DNA from 2 places in the Parageobacillus galactosidasius genome. Region 1 is predicted to be linked to the other one. Evidence: a T-box and tRNA genes for the amino acid it is inferred to sense, from the RefSeq annotation. Region 1 holds a T-box; the other holds one or more tRNA genes.
What was found. A T-box is a leader RNA that pairs with one kind of tRNA and senses whether it is charged. The one in region 1 lies ahead of tyrS (tyrosine--tRNA ligase), so its partner is inferred to be a tRNA-Tyr.
Positions count from the first base shown of each region.

Region 2: it has a tRNA-Tyr gene. The T-box ahead of tyrS (tyrosine--tRNA ligase) is inferred to sense a tRNA for this amino acid. The anticodon was not compared.

Region 1 covers NZ_NDYL01000002.1:1,320,449-1,329,271, forward strand. Annotated here, with positions in the region: gene hisJ (histidinol-phosphatase HisJ) at 1-687, shown strand, start outside; gene B9L23_RS16225 (GAF domain-containing protein) at 746-1,225, shown strand; gene B9L23_RS16230 (sensor domain-containing diguanylate cyclase) at 1,277-3,154, opposite strand; gene rpsD (30S ribosomal protein S4) at 3,496-4,098, shown strand; gene tyrS (tyrosine--tRNA ligase) at 4,190-5,449, opposite strand; T-box leader at 5,498-5,718, opposite strand; gene B9L23_RS16245 (transglycosylase domain-containing protein) at 5,886-8,642, shown strand; gene acsA (acetate--CoA ligase) at 8,674-8,823, opposite strand, start outside.
Region 2 covers NZ_NDYL01000001.1:154,260-163,082, reverse strand. Annotated here, with positions in the region: gene cdaA (diadenylate cyclase CdaA) at 1-142, opposite strand, end outside; gene rsiW (anti-sigma-W factor RsiW) at 244-855, opposite strand; gene sigW (RNA polymerase sigma factor SigW) at 869-1,432, opposite strand; gene rocF (arginase) at 1,592-2,494, opposite strand; tRNA gene B9L23_RS00930 (tRNA-Ala) at 2,661-2,733, opposite strand; tRNA gene B9L23_RS00925 (tRNA-Gly) at 2,754-2,825, opposite strand; tRNA gene B9L23_RS00920 (tRNA-Lys) at 2,833-2,905, opposite strand; tRNA gene B9L23_RS00915 (tRNA-Gln) at 3,050-3,124, opposite strand; tRNA gene B9L23_RS00910 (tRNA-Tyr) at 3,217-3,301, opposite strand; tRNA gene B9L23_RS00905 (tRNA-Thr) at 3,311-3,383, opposite strand; tRNA gene B9L23_RS00900 (tRNA-Val) at 3,541-3,616, opposite strand; tRNA gene B9L23_RS00895 (tRNA-Glu) at 3,629-3,700, opposite strand; tRNA gene B9L23_RS00890 (tRNA-Thr) at 3,719-3,791, opposite strand; tRNA gene B9L23_RS00885 (tRNA-Asn) at 3,793-3,867, opposite strand; rRNA gene rrf (5S ribosomal RNA) at 4,020-4,136, opposite strand; partial or broken gene B9L23_RS00875 (transposase) at 5,102-5,323, shown strand; gene pdaB (polysaccharide deacetylase family sporulation protein PdaB) at 5,471-6,232, shown strand; gene B9L23_RS00865 (KinB-signaling pathway activation protein) at 6,329-6,934, opposite strand; gene B9L23_RS20820 (hypothetical protein) at 7,158-7,433, opposite strand; gene B9L23_RS00860 (transposase) at 7,447-8,001, opposite strand; gene gerD (spore germination lipoprotein GerD) at 8,333-8,823, shown strand, end outside.

The DNA.
Region 1 (8,823 bases):
GCCCCGCTTCCGGAAGGATTTACCGATCCGACACCATATCAAGATAGCGCAATGCGTCGCGAACAAATCGATCATTATTTCGCATCATTAACCGATTTGAAAGCACGTTATCAAAATGATATTATCATCCACATCGGTCTTGAAGTCGATTTTATTCTCGGTTTCGAAGAAAAAACAGCACGATTTTTAGAAGATGTCGGACCGTTGTTAGATGACGGCATTTTATCTGTACATTTTCTCTATTGCAAAGGACAGTACGTCTGTATCGATTACAGCCCTGAAATGTTCGCCGATATCATAACATTATTCGGCTCGATCGACAATGTGTACAATGCGTATTACGACACAGTTTTGCAATCGATTCGCGCAAATCTTGGCCCGTATAAACCGAAACGCATTGGCCATATGACGCTTATCCATAAATTTCAAAAACGCTTCCCTTGTTCTTCACCGATGACGGAGCCGCTGTTACGGATTCTCGATGAAATAAAACTCCGCGATTATGAGCTTGACTATAACGGTGCAGGTGCTAGAAAACCGCTTTGTTTGCAGCCGTATCCGCCAAACTGGGTAATCCGCGAGGCAATGAAGCGAAACATCCGTATTATATATGGTTCAGACGCACATAGCGCAAACGATTTACATCAAGGAACGGACGTTATGCTAAAAGAAGCGTTTTTCGATTGACAAAGTTTCTATAACCACCATAGAATATCCTCATATGGACAAAGGAGGCGGAAAAACATTGTTTCATGCTGTCGCTTATAACGGAACACGGGAAGAAAACTACGAACTTGTCATTCAACAGCTGCGCGCGTTAATTGAAGGAGAATCAAACTTCATCGCTAATTTAGCCAACGCTTCCGCTTTATTAAATCATTTTTTCGAACAAATCAATTGGGTTGGTTTCTACTTAACGGAAAACGATGAGCTTGTGTTAGGTCCGTTTCAAGGGCTTCCGGCCTGTGTACGCATTCCGTTTGGCAAAGGTGTATGCGGCACCGCCGCAAAAAACAAAAAAACCATCATCGTTCCTGACGTTCATCTGTTTCCAGGGCACATTGCATGTGATGCTGCATCGCAATCAGAAATTGTCGTGCCTATGATAAAAGATGGGAATGTAATCGGTGTACTAGACATTGATAGTCCGATCAAAAATCGTTTTGATGAAACAGATCAAAAATATTTGGAAAAGTTCGTCGACGTCATTATAGCGACATTATAGGATAGAAAACAATAATCGAGAAGAAAGGAATCCGAATGAACGGATTCCTTTTTACACTTTATATTGACGAACATAATCTTTCACAAAAATACAATTCTTTCCTGTTCTTTTCGCCGCATAAAGCGCCTCATCAGCCCGTTTAAATAAATCTTTCGCTTCTTCGGGACGATTTTTTTTCCAATACGAAATGCCGCATGAAATCGTTACAGGAGGATGTGTTTCCTTTCTTACTTTTTCAGCAAGACGATGCGCAATCGAAATTCCTACGGCTAATGACACTTTCGGCAAATAGACGGCAAGTTCCTCCCCGCCCCAACGAGCGCCGATGTCACTAGCGCGAATATTGGAACGAATGATGTTGGCAACCTGAACGAGCACATGATCCCCGATTTGATGTCCATATGTATCATTTACTTGTTTAAAATTATCAATATCGACTAAAATAAACGTTCCAAATTCGTCATGAAGCATCGATGTTTTGATTTGTTCATCTAAATAGCGTCTTGTATACAATTTCGTCAAATAGTCCGTAACAACGTGCTTTTCAAGCTCTTCTCTTAACATCGCATTCGTAAATGCGAGGGTGGAATGTTGAATCAGTGACTGCAACAGTTTAAACATTTCAAACGTAAAATGGTATGGTTCGCGATGTAAAACAATCGTAACTCCTTTTAGCTCCCCATTTTGAACCATAGGAGCAGCCATTAGAGAGTGGTAGACAGGAACGGAAAGAGAAGCATGAATTTTTGCATCTCCAACAAAGACGATATCCTTTTCCGTTTTCATTTTCTTTTCCACAAATTCAATATACTTTTTGGATTTACAGGATTGAAAAAATGGTGTGCTCCCAGGTAATAGCTTTCGTTTCCTCCCTTCAAACCAGAAAAAACCGACTTCATCCGCACAAAACGATTGCTTAATTTGCTTTACCATAAATTCAATGGCATCTTGAAGACGCAAATTTGCATTCAACTGGTGTATCGTTTCATTAATTAGCTGTAAATCCGCAACGAGACGACGGGATTGCTCATACAATTTCGCATTTTCCAACGCGCTTCCCGCCGTATTGGCAAGCAAAGAAATAAAATTGATTTCCCTTTTTGGAAACTCCATAATGTAAGGGGCCATAATTTCAATAACACCGTAAACGCCCTGCGCTCCTTTAATCGGCGCATACAAAACGGAACGACGCAGCGAAATGGAGTCTTCAAACTGAATTCTCCCCGTCAAAAAAGCCTGCATCGCTGCCATATTTTCGCCGCTTTCATCAAAAACAAGCGGTTTGATTGGCAAATGCCCGTGATGCTGATTATCGTGCGACAAAAGCAAATAGTATGTAAAGGACGGATATACTTGCTTAAGAGTGTTAATAATTTCCTCGAGCACATCATCAATCTTCATCGATGAATGAATTTTCGCGGCAAACCGATGAAGCTGTTCATAACGTTTTTCATCGCTAAGCCCTTGGGATATCATCCTGAACTTTCGGAAAAGCGTTGAAAAATCTTGTTTGATTTTTTTTAGCAGCCTTCTGCTTATGAAAAGCTGGCGATCATACACTAGCTGCAACATCCCGATTAACTCCTCGGAAAGACGAAGGAAAATTTGCGCGGTTATATACTTTTCATCTTCATGAATTTGTATCGTCTGCTGCTCATCATCTACCATTGCTTTTATATTGTCAGGCAGAATTTGATGACAGAAAGGAGAGTGACTTTCTTCTGATTTCGTGATTGCTTCCGGATAAAACGATTTATTTAAAGGATCAAACACAAAAAAAGCAGCTTGCTTTATCATAAGCTCCTGTTTGAGTAGTAACAGCAATTCTGTGATCACATTGGAAAAATTCTCATAATCATCATACGATAAAAACCAATGAAAAAATTTTTGTTTAAAGGCTCCGTACACTTTTTCTTCTTCTAATTTCATCGCCCTTTTCACCTAAACTGATGTTCTCATTCCAGTTAGTTTTAGAATGGAGTATATACAAAACTTTTCAAAAAATTACATCTTTTATTATATCATATTATCTCGAAATAAGGAAAATAAAAATATTGACTTTGCCCTATAAAAGTCATATAATAGCCTTTGTGTAAAATATAGCAGCCTTAGTGCTCACCTTTATGGTTCCATTTTGTTCCTCGATAACGAGGTGTATCGTGTAACTCTTAGCTGCTAGAGCGAGGATACATGAAAACAAAATGGCCATAATTGTTGACGCACGCCTGCTTTTATTTTACCCGAAATAAAAGCAAAAGGAGGAGCATTGAATGGCTCGTTATACAGGTCCAACGTGGAAAATTTCTCGCCGCCTAGGAATCTCCTTAAGCGGTACAGGTAAAGAGTTGCAAAAACGTCCTTACCCACCAGGTCAACATGGTCCAAGTCAACGCAGAAAACTTTCGGAATATGGTCTGCAATTGCAAGAAAAACAAAAACTTCGCCATATGTACGGCGTAAACGAACGTCAATTCCGCAAAACGTTTGAAGAAGCTGGCAAAATGCCTGGTAAACACGGGGAAAACTTTATGATTCTTTTAGAATCACGTTTAGACAACCTTGTTTACCGTTTAGGCTTTGCGCGTACTCGCCGCCAAGCTCGTCAGCTTGTAACGCACGGCCATATTTTAGTTGACGGAAACCGTGTAAACATTCCATCTTATCGCGTGAAACCTGGCCAAACGATTTCTGTCCGCGAAAAATCTCGCAACCTTCAAGTCATTAAAGAAGCATTAGAATTGAACAACTTCGTACCAGATTATTTAACATTGGATGCTGAAAAACTTGAAGGCACGTATACTCGTTTACCTGAACGCTCCGAATTGCCATCAGAAATTAACGAAGCATTAATCGTTGAGTTCTACTCTCGTTAATGCGCCGCATCCCTTCAGATATGATTCTGGAGGGATTTTTTCTGTTTTGTGATCATCTACCAATAAAAAAACCCGGTCTTCCCGGGTTTTTTTATTGGTAGCGAATTAAATAATATTTTTTCTTTCCGCGGCGAATGATGGTAAAACGTCCTTCGATGCGGTTTTCTTTTGTAATCACTGCATTGACGTCTTGTATGCGCTCACCATTGATGTAAATCGCTCCGTTTGTAATATCTTCCCTCGCCTGCCGTTTCGATGGCACAATCTTCGCCATGACAAGGAGTTCCACTAACGGAACTTCCTCTCCCTCATATTCAAAAGAAGGAACGTCTTTAAACCCTTGTTCAATTTCCTCGGCTGTTAATTGTGACACACTTCCACTAAAGAGCGCCTCCGAAATGCGAATCGCTTGCTTCAAGGCTTCTTCTCCATGGACAAGTTTCGTCATTTCTTCGGCTAACGCTTTTTGCGCCGCACGCTGTTCCGGAGCTTTCTGCAATTGTTTTTCTAGCTCTTCAATTTCTTCTTTCGATAAGAACGTAAAGTATTTTAAATATTTAATGACATCACGGTCGTCTGTGTTAATCCAAAATTGGTAAAACTCATATGGAGACGTTTTTTCCCGATCAAGCCAAATGGCTCCGCTCTCTGTTTTCCCGAATTTTGTTCCATCTGCTTTGGTAACAAGCGGAACGGTTAATCCAAACGCTTTTGCATCTCCTTCCGTTTTTCGGATTAACTCTAATCCTGCTGTGATATTTCCCCATTGGTCACTGCCGCCAATTTGCAAACGACATTGTTCGTTTTGATAAAGTTTTAAGAAGTCCAATGATTGTAAAATCATATAGCTAAACTCCGTAAACGAAATGCCTGTCTCGATGCGCGATTGCACCGATTCTTTCGCCAGCATGTAGTTTAGCCCGAAGTTTTTTCCAACATCGCGCAAAAAAGTAATCACATCAAGCGAACCAATCCAATCATAGTTGTTGGCGATTTTCGCCGGATTTTCTTTCGCATCAAAATCTAAAAATCTTGACAATTGTTCTTTAATGCGTTCACTCCATTGTTGCACCGTTTCTTTTGCATTTAATGTACGCTCGCTTTTTTTTCCGCTTGGGTCTCCGATTAGCCCGGTCGCACCGCCAACAAGCGCAATTGGACGATGGCCAGCTAGCTGAAATCGGCGCAGCGTTAAAATCGGCAATAAATGTCCGATGTGCAAACTGTCCGCCGTAGGGTCAAATCCGGAATATAGCGTCACTTTTTCCTCATTTAGTAATTTCTGAAGCCCTTCCTTATCCGTGACTTGGTTAATTAATCCGCGCCATTCCAACTCTTGCAACAAGTCCATTTGATCCACCCCTTTTTTATTTTTTCATAAAAAAATCGCCCCTTAAACTGAAGGGACGATTGACATCGCGGTACCACCCTACTTAGAAAGCATAGCGCTTTCTCACTTCATTTCGATAACGGCAAATGCCGTCTTTTGCTACTTGGACAATCCGTTCGCAAAAGCTGCTCGAGGAGGTAATTCGTGTTTATCTATGTGCTAGTTCACACCAACCACTAGCTCTCTGAAACAGGGAGATAAACACTACTCGTTCCTGTCATCGCTTTTATGTATATCGTTTTTGATATACATGTTTTTATCATACTCTCATAAATTTGTCAAACCGAATCAAATCGCATTTATAATGAAAGAAAAATGACAAAAAGCCGCAATATTCAACAAAAAATATGATATACTGTGTTTACATTTATTTGTTGTTTATATAGGGGGAATGCCCATGGAGCATATAAAACAAACGTTTTCCCTAAAGAAAGCATGGCGCTATTTTCTCATTACATATGAAGTATGTTGGAATCTTTTTCTTATTTTTCTTATTTTCGCACTATGCGCCATTTGCTTTGCGGTCGGTCTTGGCGCCGGATATTTTGCTTTTTTAGTAAAAGATATGCCGCTTCCTTCGTATCAAGAAATGAAAACAGATATTTACAACTATGAGGAAACAACGCATATTTACTTCGCCAATAACGTTTATCTTGGAAATTTCCGCACGGATTTAGAGAGAGAAGAAGTAAAATTGAAAGATGTTTCCCCTTACGTCATAAAAGCAATAATCGCAACAGAAGACGAATATTTTTACGAACATCACGGTATTGTTCCAAAAGCAATTATCCGGGCGCTTTTTCAAGAAGCTACCAACTCTGCAATGCAAACAGGCGGAAGCACGCTAACGCAACAGCTTGTGAAAAATCAAATATTAACCAATGAAGCGTCGTTTGAACGGAAAGCGAAAGAAATATTGCTTGCGCTTCGCCTCGAAAAATTTTTTAGCAAAAATGAAATTTTAGAGGCATATTTAAATGTCGTTCCATTCGGCAGAAACTCATCCGGGCGCAACATTGCCGGCATCCAAGCAGCGGCCCAAGGCGTTTTTGGAGTAAATGCGAAAGATTTAAATCTAGCCCAAGCAGCATTTTTAGCCGGCCTTCCGCAAAGCCCTTTCGTTTATACGCCATTTACAAGCGATGGAAAAGTGAAAAAAGATTTATCCCCAGCATTGCATCGCATGAAAACGGTGTTAACACGCATGAAACAGGAAGGCTATATTTCCGAAAAGCAATATAAAGAAGCGCTGCAATATGATATCGCCAAACATTTTGCGCCACCGAAGCCATCACCGTTTGAGAAATATCCGTGGCTCACGATGGAAATTGAAAAGCGTGCGAAAGAAGCGCTAGCGGAAGTTTTAGCCAAAAAAGATAGGTATGAGAAACAGCAGTTATGGCAAGACGCATCTCTTTATGAACGCTATTTAGCAAAAGCAGAAAAACAGCTTCGCCAAAACGGGTATAACATTTACACAACGATTGACAAAAATATTTACGATCGCATGCAAAAAGTAGTTGCAAATTATCAATATTACGGCGACGACATTATTCAATACGTAAAAGATCAACAGACGGGCAAAACGGTTGCAAAGCGGGAACCTGTCGAAGTCGGTGCAATCCTTATTGAAAATAAGACAGGGAGAATTATTAGCTTTGTCGGCGGCAGAGATTACGGGCGAGAGCAGCTCAATCACGCCACACAAGCATATCGATCAAACGGTTCGACAATGAAACCGCTGCTCGTATATGCGCCAGCAATGGAAATGGGCATTATTCAGCCCGGTTCCGTCATCCCAGACACAGAATTACGCATCAAGACAGGTAAAGGTTATTACACTCCAAAAAATGCGGACCGAAAAACACACGGTTTAGTCACCGCTCGACGCGCCTTGCAGTATTCTTATAACATTCCTGCGATTCGAACATATATGAAGATCATGAATCAACATCCAGTAGAATATTTGCACAAAATGGGCATTACCAGTGTGGCAAAAACAGAAGAAAACCACGTCGCCTTGGCGATCGGAGGAACGAATAAAGGAGTGACAGTAGAAGAAAATGTCAACGCCTATGCCACATTTGCGAATTACGGAACATTTATCGATGCGTATTTAATTGAAAAAATTGTATCGAAAGATGGACAAGTCATTTACGAACATCAAAGTAAGCCCGTTCCCGTCTTTTCTCCACAAACATCTTATTTAATGATTGATATGATGAGAGACGTTATTCGACACGGCACAGCGTCCTCTCTCCCGTATTATTTAAAATTCCAAGCGGATTGGGCTGGGAAAACGGGAACAGGACAAAATAATCAGGACTCATGGTTTGTTGCAACAAATCCGAACGTTACATTTGGCGTTTGGATGGGATATGATACTCCGGCACCGCTGCAGCTAAAATATAAAGGGTTATCCTATAGCAAACGAACCCAGCTATTATGGGCACAACTAATGAATGCGGCTTATGATGTAAAGCCGCAGCTAATCGCTCCAAAAACGCGATTCAATATGCCAGGCGGCATCGTCCGTCGTGCATATTGTACAGTTTCAGGGTTCGTTCCATCTGATTTATGCGAAAAAGCTGGATTAGTCAACTATGATTTATATAATACAAAATTCACCCCAAAGCAAAGTAAGGACCAATATTTAATCGAAGGACGCTTTGTTGAAGTCAACGGCAAACGGTACATCGCGCTTAATACAACGCCGAGCGAGTTTGTTTCAAGCGGGGTCATACTTAATAAAAAATTGCTCAAAGAACTAGGAATCTACAATATAAACTCCGCCGAGTGGAACGGAACATTATTGGTTAGCGAAATGAAAGAAAACGGAAAACGTCCAGACCCGCCTACCGTCCAACTAACCAATGAAACAATAAGTTGGAAGCCGCACCACGAAAACGACGTCATTGGCTATCGTGTATATTGTGCGGAACAAAAAGGAGCGCCGTTTCGTGTTGTCTCTATCGTTAAAGCTGGAAAATCTTTAACATTTTCCAATCTACAGCCAAAAGCAACATATTATGTGACAGCAGTAGATATAAGCGGCAATGAATCCCCACCATCGAACATCATTTCTGAACAAAATGCCGCTGTACAAAATCAAGGAAAAAAGAAAACATCAGATAGCCCTTCGAAGAACCATTAAAAAAAGCTGATCATATCGATCAGCTTTTTTCTTAGTCTTCCATTGTCGATAAATCCCCTGTCGGCAAGTTGAGTTCCCAAGCTTTTAAGACGCGGCGCATAATCTTTCCGCTTCGCGTTTTTGGCAGTTTGTCGCGGAATTCAATTTCCCGCGGCGCTGCGTGTGCCGCCAATCCTTTTTT
Region 2 (8,823 bases), on a different contig from region 1:
TAATAAGAATAATTCCTTTTAGAAGCTGGACTGCCTTCGTCCCGCGAATCATCATGATTAATTTATATATAACATACCAAACAACAAGAATATCGACGGCCTTGCCTAAATAACTTAAAATCGGGAGCTCTCCGAAAGGCATTTTCACACTTCCTTTATCATTCTAATTCAAACATAATTTTATTGAAACAACCCTTCTATTATAACATATCATATAAAAAAGCCATCAAAAAAGATGGCTCTCTATTCGAACGCTTCCACCGCATCCTTGATTCGTTCCTTAATATTATACCAAATCCACTCAAATACTTGGTTAATTTCTTCAATTTCTCCTGTTACTTGTCCTGCAGAAGCTAAATATTTTTCTCCATGAATCACGGTGACATTGCCCTCGACTTTCCCTTCTATCTTTATAGAACCGTTGCGAACGACAATATCTCCTTGAACGACTTCTCCTTTCGGAACAATGACAGTATGACCGCGAATAATGACATTTTCATGTGTGGAAACAGAAAATTGTTTCTGTGTGTTCCATGTGGTAAATAGACTGCCTATCGTCAACATCATAAATAACGATGCAGCGGTAATAAACGGATGGGTTTGCAGCCACCTTCTAACACGAATCATCTTTCTTTCTTTCGGTAGCTGTGCCATCACACGGGCCGTAAAATCCGAAGGAGGGGTGAGATGGGACGCATGCTGAATGAACGCGACTGTTTTCTCTAGTCCATTAAAATGATCAGCGCATGCTGAACATTGCTGCAAATGCTCCCTTAATATTTTTTCATCATGCGGCCCAATATCACCATCTAAAAAATCATGCATAAGGTTTACAATGTTATGCGGACATTTCATGTTCTTCACCCTCTCATAAATGACCCAAATGCTTTCGCAACGCTTCTCTGCCACGGTGAAGTCTCGTTTTTACCGTGCCGAGCGGCAAGTCTAAAATTTCGCTAATCTCCTGTAATGATAGCCCTTCTATATACTTCAATACAATAACACTACGATATTTTTCTGGAAGTTGTTCAATTGCTTTCTGTACTGTTTCCTGTAGCTCCAAACTTTCTAATGCTTCTTCCGGAGAAGCTTCGCTAGAGGAAAGCTGTGAATACATCGTAAGCCCATCAGTACCGCTTATCTCTTCGTCTAAATAGGCATCCGGTTTTTTCTTCCGAATCTTATCAATCGCCAAATTGGCGGCAATTCGGTAAAGCCACGAGGAAAACCTCATATTTGGATTATACGTATGAATATTAACATAAGCGCGGATAAACGCTTCTTGCGCAGCATCTTCCGCCTCATGGCGATTTCCTAGCATACGATAACATAAACGGTATATTTTATCTTTATAAAGATCTACAATATCAGCATAGGCATTTTGATCGCCTTTTTTGACCGCTTTTATACGTTTTTTCACAAATATCTCCATAATAATACGTACCCCCGCTCACTGCGGCTACAGTGTATTACGTTCACAAATAAAAAAAGTTTCATGCAAACATGCACCATTTATTTTATCATATCCGCCTAATCTTTCCTAAGCAAAATAAAAACAGCAGATTCTGTAAAATCTGCTGTTTTTACACCGTTACACCAGCTTTTCTCCAAAAAGGGACCCCATCAATCCTACAGCAACAGAAGCAGTCTTATTGCGCTCATCTAAAATCGGATTCACCTCTACAAATTCCGCTGATGTAATTAGTTTTGCCTCTGCGAGCATTTCCATTGCCAAATGGCTTTCACGATAAGTAAGACCACCGATAACTGGCGTACCCACTCCCGGTGCATCGTTCGGATCAAGTCCGTCTAAATCAAGTGATAAATGCACTCCATCCGTTCGTTCTTTTAAATATGCAATCGTTTCTTCCATTACTGTCGTCATGCCGAGACGATCTATTTCATGCATCGTATATACTTTAATCCCTTTTTCACGGATTAACTGCTTTTCCCCTTCGTCCAGAGAGCGAATGCCAATAAGAACAATGTTTTCAGGTTTCACTTTTGGGCTATAACCGCCGATATTCGTCAAATACGGATGTCCTAAACCAAGACTCACAGCCAGTGGCATGCCATGAATGTTTCCGGATGGAGAGGTTTCTGGCGTATTTAAATCACCATGGGCGTCATACCAAATAACTCCTAAATTCTTATAATGCTTCGCAATACCAGCTAATGTACCAATGGCAATGCTATGATCACCGCCCAACACGAGAGGGAAGCGCCCCCTTTTGATCACTTCGTCCACTGTTTTTGCTAATTTTTCATTTGCTTCTGCAACCGCTTTCAAATTTCGTAAGTTGGGCTGTGATCCTTCATCATCAGGATGTTCTGTTTTTCCAATTGGAATATCGCCTAAATCTTCAATTTCATAATGAAGACGTTCTAACCTCTCGATTACCCCTGCATAACGCATGGCACTCGGCCCCATATCTACACCACGACGTGTCTGCCCTAAATCCATCGGTACACCAATAATCGATACCGTCTTCATGTTTCCCTCTCCTTCCCATTGTGCTACTTCAATTGTAGACAAAAATATCATATTGACTCAACTCGACAGTTTTTTGAATATTTATTCTTATAAAAAAAGAACAGTCTGCAATCACAATAAACAAAAAATCCCACTTCGTTTTTTCCGAAGTGGGATGTTATATCAATGGAGCCTATCGGGATCGAACCGATGACCTCCTGCGTGCAAAGCAGGCGCTCTCCCAGCTGAGCTAAGGCCCCAAACTATCTTGTTGTAAAAGAGCGGAAGACGGGACTCGAACCCGCGACCCCCACCTTGGCAAGGTGGTGTTCTACCACTGAACTACTTCCGCATGACAATGAGCCATGGAGGACTCGAACCTCCGACCCTCTGATTAAAAGTCAGATGCTCTACCTGCTGAGCTAATGGCTCGTGTAGTAAATGAAAACACTCCATGTTTTTGTTGCCTCTTCCTCTGCTAGCCAATTCAAAGATGTTGGATGCGTCGGGACAATTCATAGCGAACTCATAGAAGCTTTGCTCATTGCTTCCCTGCTGAGCTAATTAATGGGATTATGGCTGGGCTAGCTGGATTCGAACCAGCGCATCACGGAGTCAAAGTCCGTTGCCTTACCGCTTGGCTATAGCCCAATAATATTGGAGTACCTAATGCTACCGAAAAATATTATTTCACATAACTTAAAAATTATACTTCATTTCAGCTAATTACTCTATGTATAAGGTGGTGGAGGGGGACGGATTCGAACCGCCGAACCCAAAGGGAGCGGATTTACAGTCCGCCGCGTTTGGCCACTTCGCTACCCCTCCATATTATGATGCCGGCTGCAGGACTTGAACCCGCAACCTACTGATTACAAGTCAGTTGCTCTACCAATTGAGCTAAGCCGGCATAAGAAAGAAGTATTGACATATATACTTAATTTTTTGTGTCCCTTCCTCTTCTCGCTTATTCAGCGAAGTGATATGCGTCGGAACAACTCGCAGGGAATTCACGGAAGCTTAGGCTCGTCTCTACCAATTGAGCTAAGCGGGCATTAAAAATGTCGTGGTGGAGGATGACGGGATCGAACCGCCGACCCCTTGCTTGTAAGGCAAGTGCTCTCCCAGCTGAGCTAATCCTCCACAAAAAGAAAGTGACCCGTACGGGATTCGAACCCGTGTTACCGCCGTGAAAGGGCGGTGTCTTAACCACTTGACCAACGGGCCAAAAAATCACAATACGAAAGCTTCCAACCGGGCTTGAACCGGTGACCTCTTCCTTACCATGGAAGTGCTCTACCAACTGAGCTATGGAAGCATGGCTCCGCAGGCAGGATTCGAACCTGCGACCAATCGGTTAACAGCCGATTGCTCTACCACTGAGCTACTGCGGAATAACGGGTTGTTGGTTTATACTCAATTTTTTCGTTGCCTCTTCCTCTACAAGCTTTTTCAAAGAAGCTGGATGCGTCGAGGCAACTCGCAGCTTATTCATAGAAGCTTATGCTCGTTGCTTCCCACTGAGCTGCTTTGGAATATTCAACTTGCCTAGCAACGACCTACTCTTGCAGGGGCGCTGGCCCCAACTACCATCGGCGCTGGAGAGCTTAACTTCCGTGTTCGGGATGGGAACGGGTGTTTCCTCTCCGCTATTGTCACTAGGCAAGTTATCAGCCAAATATTATTATATCCAAATAAATAATCTTGTCAAGAGTGAAATTTCATTCCCTCAAAACTAGATAACCGTCTGTTTGGAAGAAGCCGTTTTGCATAGGCGGCTTCCGCTTTTCCGTTGTCTAGCTCCGGTGCCTAGCTCTCTTGCGCCAAATAACCTTCTCCCTTGAGGTGCAAGCACCTCTACGGGCGAAGAACATTTGGCTTCGAGAGCTAAGCGCGCACCTCCGCTTTTCCGCTTGGTTAAGTCCTCGATCGATTAGTATCCGTCAGCTCCACGTGTCGCCACGCTTCCACCTTGGACCTATCGACCTCGTCATCTTCGAGGGATCTTACTCGCTTGACGCGATGGGAAATCTCATCCCCGTCCGCCGCTAACCGAACAGAAGCAAGCTTCCGTTCGGTCCGCTCGACTTGCATGTATTAGGCACGCCGCCAGCGTTCGTCCTGAGCCAGGATCAAACTCTCCAAAAAGAAAGTTGATTGGCTTCTTTTCAGCTTCAGCGCCGACACCGCAAGGTGTCGCTCGCCTTCGCTTTTCGTATTGTCTAGCTTCAGCGCCTAGCTCTCTTGTGCCAAATAACCTTCCCCCTCGAAGTGCAAGCACTTCAGCGGGTGAAGAACATTTGGCTTCGAGAGCTGATCGCGGCGCTTCAGCTTTTCGTTGTGGACGCTTCGTTTTGTTCAGTTTTCAAAGAACATTTTTTCCTCTTTGCGACCTTTTTATGCTAACACATTCATTAATAAGATGTCAATATTATTTTCGCTATCACTTAGCGACGTTAAACAATTTACCATAGCAAATTTTTATTGTCAATACTTTTTTATGTATTTTTTACCCGTGGTGCTAGATAAAATCAAACAAGCATAAAAAATAGCTCTTGCCTGGCGAATCTCCTGTAGAATGAAAGTGCGACCTACCATTCGAAAGGAGAATCCCCATGCAAGAGCACTTTCATTTTACCCGTTCGAAAAAATCAGCGAATTCGCCAATCGGACGCATGGAAACAGTGGATGAAGCGAAAACGTAAAGTGGTGGAAACCGTGTTTTCGATTTTAGTCGATTCGTATCGGATCACCGAGATTCGAGCGAACTCGGTTTCTGGATTTGAAACGGCACTGGATGGTATTTTACTGGCTTACTCGCTTGTTGTTCTTGGGCTAGTTGAGCGTTAAGACTCAACTAGCACCACGGGTGTATTTTTTATTAATATGTTTATCGGGATCAAGAATAAAACATGGTTTGAAAATATTTTTCATAACACCCGGGGTGACAAGCATAAGATGGTGACAGAACAACTTTAGGATAAAGGGGGAAAAATAGTGAGTTTTTTCTATGCATTAAATGGACGTTCCTTAAAAAAGGCACTTATTATCGTTCTATCTGCATTTTTTACAGCCACTATTTTATATGCCCAAGGAATCAATAATCCCACGCTTTCTCTCTCTACTGGGCCAAAAGCGGTCTATAAAATAGAAAAAAGCAAGCATGAGGTATCACTAACATTTGATATCAGCTGGGGGGATCAAAACGCCTTACACATCCTCGATGTATTAAAACAAAATGGCATAAAAAATGCAACATTTTTTTTATCTGCCTCTTGGGCGGAACGTCATCCGAATATTGTGAAACGAATTAAAGAAGACGGTCATGAAATCGGAAGCATGGGATATAACTTTGTTAACTACACAGAGTTAGAAAGCCCGAAAATACGTCAAGATCTTATGCAGGCAAAAAAAGTATTTGACACGCTTGGAATTAAAGAAATTACATTATTGCGGCCTCCGGGCGGCAATTTTAATAAGAATGTATTAAAGATTGCTGATTCGCTAGGTTATACCGTCGTTCATTGGAGTATTGACTCAAAAGATTGGCTTAACCCTGGAGTAAAGACAATTGTTGAAAATGTCGTAAACGACATGGAAGCCGGAGATATTATTTTACTTCACGCATCAGATTCTGCTAACCAAACAGCAAAAGCACTTCCAAAAATTATTGAAGCAATGAAGGAAAACGGTTACCGTAATGTTAGCGTTTCACAACTGATCGCTAATGGCGATGTAAATAGTAAAGAAATAAACTAAACCGAGTCTCTGCGTGACTAAAGTCGCGGACTTTCGTGGTTAGTTATCCTGTAAACATAAGCACGCGCAAAAGAAAGGGAGGTATCCTCCTCCCCTTTATGACTTTGGAACACCTGTTAGTTTATGCAGTATAAGAAGCTGATAAGCGTTACAAACTAATAATGGAAATAACATTAAATAAAGCCAATCTTCATTGTTAATACGCAATGCTGGAAACCACTCAATAACCGTTACGACAACCATAAAAAATAATGCTGGTACGAATGCCCCTTTATTCGTTTGTGCACTTTTTATATAAGCAACAATAAGCCCGACAATCAAAATAAATAAAGCGACTAGTATGTAACTGACAATAGACTCCCCTTCCACAGCAAACACTTGATAGCGGAAATATACTAAATCGAAAAGCACAAACAAAATTAGCACAACTTGTACTGAGTTCCAAAGAGAGTCAGAACGAAAGATCCCAAGTCCAAAGCGATGAATGGTTAAATAGGCGAAAAACCCCATTTGACTAATGACACTAAAAATAAAGCCAACACCAATGTGCCACACTAACACCGCAATAATTTCCAATACGTCCGATCGTAAAAACAGTTTCTCGTATTCACTCCAGTTAAGTATAATCCCTATAATCGCTGTTGTTATTCCTCCAATAGCTAATGTTGTTAAAAATAAACGCACCCATTTACGGCTGTTCACAGCTTCATCCTGGTTACTAAAATCTATAAAAATCGACTCATCGCGATGGAACCAGGAAACACCGCTTGCCGCTCAGGAAACACCTGAGTTCCATCAGGAAGGGAAATTCCCTTGTCATTCACCTATTGTAAAAGACACCCCGTGGCTCGCTGTCAGCGACGGCATCTGTCGTGCACCATTCCTTCCATCGGTCAGTACACGACAACGATTTTAGCAACCAGGTCTACACCTCCCTTAGTTGAATTTGATACTGATTCATCCAGCAGAATTTGTGCAAGATGTTCCATAACGACCATTCATGTTCTTGTTTGAAATTTTCGATTTTTTGTAACATCATGATTAAATATTGGCGTTGTTTCTTGCCGCTTTTCGATTGCTTGTAGGATTCTTCCATCGACCCTAACACGGCAATCAAATGACGCTTCACTTTCGTTTTTATGATGTCCATGAGTTCTTTTGGCAATCGTTCCTGATGCCCTAACCCCCGTCTGCCAATCACCAAAGCGGCACTTTCATGAACGGATAACCCATACTTTTTCATACAACTGATTCGAGCGCAAATCTTTCCATTCTTCGTTCGTGATTTTTCCTTTCAAGCGCTTGTAAAAGTTTTGTTTTCCGCCAAAAATCACACGTGGAATCGTCCCTTGGTCGAGATGGTGCTTTAGCTCATCTTCTTTCGATTTCCATTTTTCTAATCGTCGGTGTAATCCGTCTAAACACGTTTGAAGATCGACTTTTTTCGGTGTTTTTCTTCCATGTTGGTAGTCATCGATTTTCTTTTCGGTTTTTTCGATTTTCGCCTGCACATCCTCTAAGCGCATTGGAAGCAACTCACGTTGAGAAGAAATCAACGATTGTGCAAGCAAGACCGCATCTTCGGCATACCGTTTGTTGAGCTGAAATTGGCGCAGAAGGTGCTGGATGAGGTCTTTGGCGTTCCTTCCCTCCAGCAAACGGTTGAACGCGTATCGCTTCGCGGAACCAAAGACGCGCATCAACTCATCTAATGAGCGAAGGTGTGTTTCATCATTGGAAACAATTTTCATCACCCGAACCGTTTTCATCCCCTTGCCTTCCCCCTTGTTTGGATCCTTAAGAACATATATTCGCTAAATCTTCTTCCTTTCCTTTTTACATGAGGAAGGGGAGATGATTTTTTATCATCAGACAGGAGACGATAGAAAAGATGGAGAACATCTGCCTCTTTACGTCCAATAGCAGGAGATATTTACATGATTTTATAGATGTTTAACAAACTGCTTATACCTCCATTATTCTCAAATTCGATTCGCTTTAAATTTTATCAACGACTTAGGAATAAAGCAAATGCATATTTTTTTGACAGAAATTCATATTAAGGGTAAGGGATTTTTGCAGAAAGGAGCTTATTTACACATGAAAAAAAGCGCATTGCTCCTATTATTTAGTTATTTCCTTATCCTTAGCTCTTGTGCTCCTCAAGAAATTAGCCCACCTCCCCCGGATTACGATCAAACGAAAAAAATGGTCGTTGATATTTTAAAAACAGATGAGGGGAAAAAGGCTATTCAGGAAATTATGACGGATGAAAAAGTGAAACAACAATTAGTAATGGAGCAAACCGTTGTCAAAGAAACACTCGAACAAGTGTTAACGTCGGAAAAAGGAATAAAATTTTGGGAAAAAGCACTGCAAGATCCAAAGTTTGCAGAAAGCTTTGCAAAAAGTTTAAAAACAGGGCAAGAAAAAACGATCAAAGCGTTAATGAAAGACCCTGAATATCAAGGGATGATGATAGATATTTTAAAAAATCCAGAAATGGAAAAAGCGATGATGGACGTGCTAAAAAGTAAAGAATTTCGCAAGCACCTTCAACAAGTCATAACAGAAACGCTGAATAGTCCATT